Regions from separate parts of the Amycolatopsis sp. NPDC101161 genome, predicted to be linked through region 2. Evidence: riboswitches for the same ligand, from Rfam matches in the RefSeq annotation. Region 2 holds a riboswitch; the other holds the start of a gene.
What was found. A riboswitch is a leader RNA that binds a small molecule or an ion and turns the genes downstream of it on or off. The one in region 2 is predicted to bind thiamine pyrophosphate.
Positions count from the first base shown of each region.

Region 1: linked by a shared signal. The riboswitch ahead of ACIRSS_RS14475 (thiamine ABC transporter substrate binding subunit) and the one ahead of thiC (phosphomethylpyrimidine synthase ThiC) in region 2 are both predicted to bind thiamine pyrophosphate.

Region 1 covers NZ_JBIWPI010000002.1:710,054-712,434, forward strand. Annotated here, with positions in the region: gene ACIRSS_RS14470 (ABC transporter permease) at 1-170, opposite strand, end outside; gene ACIRSS_RS14475 (thiamine ABC transporter substrate binding subunit) at 149-1,198, opposite strand; TPP riboswitch at 1,221-1,328, opposite strand; gene ACIRSS_RS14480 (4a-hydroxytetrahydrobiopterin dehydratase) at 1,361-1,645, shown strand; gene ACIRSS_RS14485 (hypothetical protein) at 1,720-1,848, shown strand; gene ACIRSS_RS14490 (hypothetical protein) at 2,062-2,381, opposite strand, start outside.
Region 2 covers NZ_JBIWPI010000002.1:1,296,220-1,298,600, reverse strand. Annotated here, with positions in the region: gene thiC (phosphomethylpyrimidine synthase ThiC) at 1-1,259, opposite strand, end outside; TPP riboswitch at 1,253-1,374, opposite strand; gene ACIRSS_RS17370 (S1C family serine protease) at 1,413-2,324, opposite strand.

The DNA of each region.
Region 1 (2,381 bases), 590 kb from region 2:
TCGCCGAGCACGACGTCGAGGCCGCCCGCGGCGAACCCGCGGCCGACGATCGCCAGCACCGGCCAGGCGAAGAACACCACCAGGAACCCGATCGGCGCCAATCCGAGCAGCGCCAAGCCCAGGCCGCGGGCAGTCCGCGGCGGGGCCGTCACTGCACGAGCGTGCGCCATTCGCCGATCCACTTCTCGCGTCCGGCCTGCACCTGGTCCGCCGGCAGCGTCTGCGGCTTCTGCGGCAGCGGCGCGACCTGCGCCCAGCCCGCGGGCAGGTCGACTCCCTGGCGCGCCGGGTAGACGTACATGTTCGCCGCGACGGTCGCCTGGAACTGCTGCGACAGCAGGAAGTCGACGACCTTGCGCGCGCTCTCCGTCTGCTTGCCGTTCGCCAGCACGCCGGCGTATTCGACCTGCCGGTAGCAGGTGTCGAGCAGCGCCTTGGTGCGCGGCTTGCCGTCGTCGCCCACCTCCGCGGCGGGCGAAGACGCGTACGAGACGACGATCGGGCGCGGTCCCTTGCCGGACGAACCGGAGAAGTCCTTGGTGTAGGCCTCTTCCCAGCCGCTGACGACCTTGACGCCGTTGGCCTTCAGCTTCGTCCAGTAGTCCTTCCAGCCGGCCTCGCCGTACTTCGCGATGGTGCCGAGGAGGAACGCCAGGCCGGGCGACGCGGTCGCGGGGTCCTCGGCGACCAGCAGGTCCTTGTACTTCGGGTCGGCGAGGTCGTCGTAGGACTCCGGCGCCGGGATCCCCTTGCTCGTGAAGTAGTTCGTGTCGACGTTGACGCAGACGTCGCCGACGTCGACCGCGGACAGCCGGTGCTCGGGGTCGACGGCGTAGCGCTGCGGTCCGCGGTCGGCTTCCGGGCTGGTGTAGGGCTCGAAGACGCCCTCCTGCAACGCGCGCGAGGCGAAGGTCGAGTCGACGCCGTACGCGACGTCGCCGATCGGGTTGGCCTTGGTCAGCACGAGCTTGTTGGTCAGCGAACCGGCGTCGCCCTGCTTGAGCACGGAGACCTTGATGCCCGACTGCTTCTGGAAGGCGTCGAGCACCTCCTGCGGCGCGAGGAAGGAGTCGTGCGTCACGAGGGTGACGGTGGGCGTCTGCTGCGTGCCACCGTCACCGTCCGACAGCGAGCACCCCGCGGCGACGACGCTGACGGCGGCGACGGCCGTCGCGGCGCGACCAGCCCTGCGTTTCATCTACCCTCCTGCACTTCTCCGGACGAGGAGGGGAAAGCCCTCCCTTCGCCGGCATGATCCGGTCAGGTGCGAACGGTCGCGGGTAACCCCGCCTCTCAGCCCGGCTGACCGGACTCCCGTGGCAACCGTGCAGCGTAGTCCAGGACGTACGACCATGGAGACATGACGGAAATCTTGAGCGACGCCGAGGCCGACGAACGGCTGGGCGCCGGCTGGACGCGGTCCGGCGCGGTGATTTCGCGCGAGGCGGAGCTGGCGAGCTTCCCGCAGGCGATCGAGGTGGTGGACCGCGTCGCGGTGCTGGCCGAAGCGGCCGACCACCACCCGGACATCGACATCCGCTGGCGCACGCTGACGTTCCGGCTGAGCACGCATTCGGCGGGCGGCCTGACGGAGAAGGACTTCTCACTGGCGGCGCAGATCGACTCGGTGCTCGACTCGATGTGATCTCGATTACTCTGGGTGCACTTTTTCGTAGTTTCGACGTCTCTCGGTAAACAGCTTTGCTATGGAGGGACGGAATGACTCAGGCGATCGTGGTCGGTACGGCGGCATTCGCGACGATGGTGGCAGCGGCCGGCGGGGTGCTTTGGTTCACCGCCCGGGGCCGCCGTCACCCGGATGCCGGTGAGTTCGATCACAGCCGCTAACAAAGGACATGATCAGCGCGCTGAGCAGGGCGGAAGCATCGGTTTCGGCCCTAGGAAACAGCATGAACAGCACCGCCGCCCTCACCCCCGCCCAGCGCGCCTGGATCAACGCTCTCGCCCCCGCGGTGGTGCTGATCGTGATCGCCCTGATGGGCCTGCTCGGCTGATCCGGTCGCCGGCCCGGCTTTCGGGTGGGGCCGGCTTCCGCGCCGCTCAGTAGCGCGGCATGTTCGGGATGGCCTTTTCGGCCACTTCGATGATCGCCAGCACCTTCGGCACGTCGGCCGCCACGTCCTCGGCGGTCATCGACGGAGCCTCCGAAGACCGGTAGGCGATTTCGTTGCGACGGGCCCGCATCCGGTTGAAGGGCCGCAGAACCGGCCCCAGCGGCGGATCCAGCTGGGCGAGGACCGCCTCGTAGACGGTCACGTGGCCACCCCGGCTCGTCACGCGCAGACCCTCGTTCTGCAAGACGGCCGCCAACGCGCGGCGTGCGCTGTCGTAAGCCAGCGTGTACGCGCCTTCCGGGTCCG
Region 2 (2,381 bases):
CCCGTCTTGACGTCGTCGCGGTTCGGCAGGCCGAGGTGCTCCTTCGGCGTGACGTAGCACAGCATCGCCGTGCCGTACCAGCCGATCTGGGCCGCGCCGATGGCCGACGTGATGTGGTCGTACGCGGGCGCGATGTCCGTCGCGAGTGGACCGAGGGTGTAGAACGGCGCCTCGCCGCAGAGCTTCTCCTCGAGCTCGACGTTCTCCTTGATCTTGTGCATCGGCACGTGGCCGGGGCCCTCGATCATCACCTGGACGTCGTGCGAACGCGCGATGTGCGTCAGCTCACCGAGGGTTTCCAGCTCGGCGAACTGCGCGCGGTCGTTGGCGTCGGCGATCGAACCCGGACGCAGGCCGTCGCCGAGCGAGAACGTGACGTCGTACTGTCGCAGGATCTCGCAGAGCTCTTCGAAGTGCGTGTACAAAAAGGACTCTTGGTGGTGCGCGAGGCACCACGCGGCCATGATCGACCCGCCGCGGCTGACGATGCCGGTGACGCGCCGGGCGGTCAGCGGGATGTAGCGCAGCAGCACGCCGGCGTGCACGGTGACGTAGTCGACGCCCTGCTCGCACTGCTCGATGATGGTGTCGCGGTAGATCTCCCACGACAGCTTTTCCGGTTCGCCGTCGACCTTTTCCAGCGCCTGGTAGATCGGCACGGTGCCGACCGGGACCGGCGAGTTGCGGATGATCCACTCGCGCGTCTCGTGGATCCGCTTGCCGGTGGAGAGGTCCATGATCGTGTCGGCGCCCCAGCGGGTCGCCCAGACCATCTTGTCGACCTCTTCCTCGACCGACGACCAGACGGCCGAGTTGCCCATGTTGGCGTTGATCTTCACGAGGAAGTTCTTGCCGATGATCATCGGCTCGGACTCGGGGTGCTTGCGGTTGACCGGGATCACGGCGCGGCCGCGGGCCACCTCGTCCCGCACGAACTCCGCGGAAACCCGTTCGCGCGCGGCGATGTACTCCATTTCGCGGGTGATGACGCCCTGCTTGGCCCAGCCGAGCTGGGTGTTGTGCTCGCGGCCGTCGGCCCAGCCGGCGCGCAGCCGGTGCAGTCCACTGTGGACGTCGATCGAGGCTTCGGGATCCGTGTACGGCCCCGAAGTGTCGTAGACGTCGAAGTGCTCACCGTTCGACAGATCGATCCGGCGCGCGGGAACCCGCAGTCCGGATTCGGTCTGGTGGTAAACCTTGTGCGAGCCGGTGATCGGACCCGTGGTGACGGAGACGTGCTTGTTTTCCAAAGTCGTCAACGACTTTCACTCCCTACGCCGGCATTACCCGGTCAGGTTCATGCGGTCGGTGACGCCTGCGAAACGCAAGTCACCCTCTCAGCCCGCCATGGCGCGAGCTCCCGCGTTGGTGTTGTGCCACCGACCATGCCACGCCGGAGCGCGATACTCAAGTCACCCGACCAACTCGGCCGGAGTGGCGTACACGTCGACCATGGCGCCGTTGCGCAGCACGGTGATCGGCAGTGCGGTGCCGATCACCTCCGCGAACAGCTGGCGCTGGATGCCCTGGGCGTCCGAGACGCGGGTGCGGCCGACGGTCAGCACGAGGTCGCCCGCCTTGAGGCCCGCCCGGTCGGCGGGGCCGCCGGAGACGACTTCGTGCACCCGCAGCCCGGCGCTCTGCCCGGTGCGCTCGGCGATGTCGTCGGGCAGCGGCGCGGGCACGCCGACGACGCCGAGGTACGCGCGCCGCACCCGGCCTTCGACGACGAGCGTGTCGATGATCCGCCGGGTCGTCGCGTTGATCGGCACCGCGAGGCCGAGCCCGAACCCGGCGACCGCGGTGTTGATCCCGACGACGCGGCCGGCGGAGTCGGCGAGCGCGCCGCCGGAGTTGCCGGGGTTGAGGGCAGCGTCGGTCTGGATGACGTCCTCGATCACGCGCCCGGCGCGGCCGTGGCGCACCGGCAGTGCCCGGCCGAGCGCGCTGACGACGCCGGCGGTGACGGTGCCGGAGAACCCGAGCGGGCTCCCGATGGCGACGACGAGCTGCCCGACGACGAGCCGGTCGGCATCGCCGAGCTGCGCTGCCGACGGCGTCTCGCCGCGCGCCCGCAACACGGCGAGATCGGACAGGGGGTCGGCACCGACGACGTCGAAGGGCACTTCGCTGCCGTCGGCGAAGGTCGCGACGCCGCGGCGGTGGTCGGCGACGACGTGGGCGTTGGTGAGCAGGTGGCCGTCGTCGGCGAAGACGACGGCCGACCCGCTCCCGCGCGCGAGCTGAACCCCGGCGACGTGCGGGGTGACGGTCTTGGCGACCGTGCTGACCGCGCGTGAGTAGGCGTCCATCGCGTCTTCCATGAGGGCACCTCGATTACACCGTTGCAGGTACTTCAAGTGTGCGCCGGGAAATCGGGG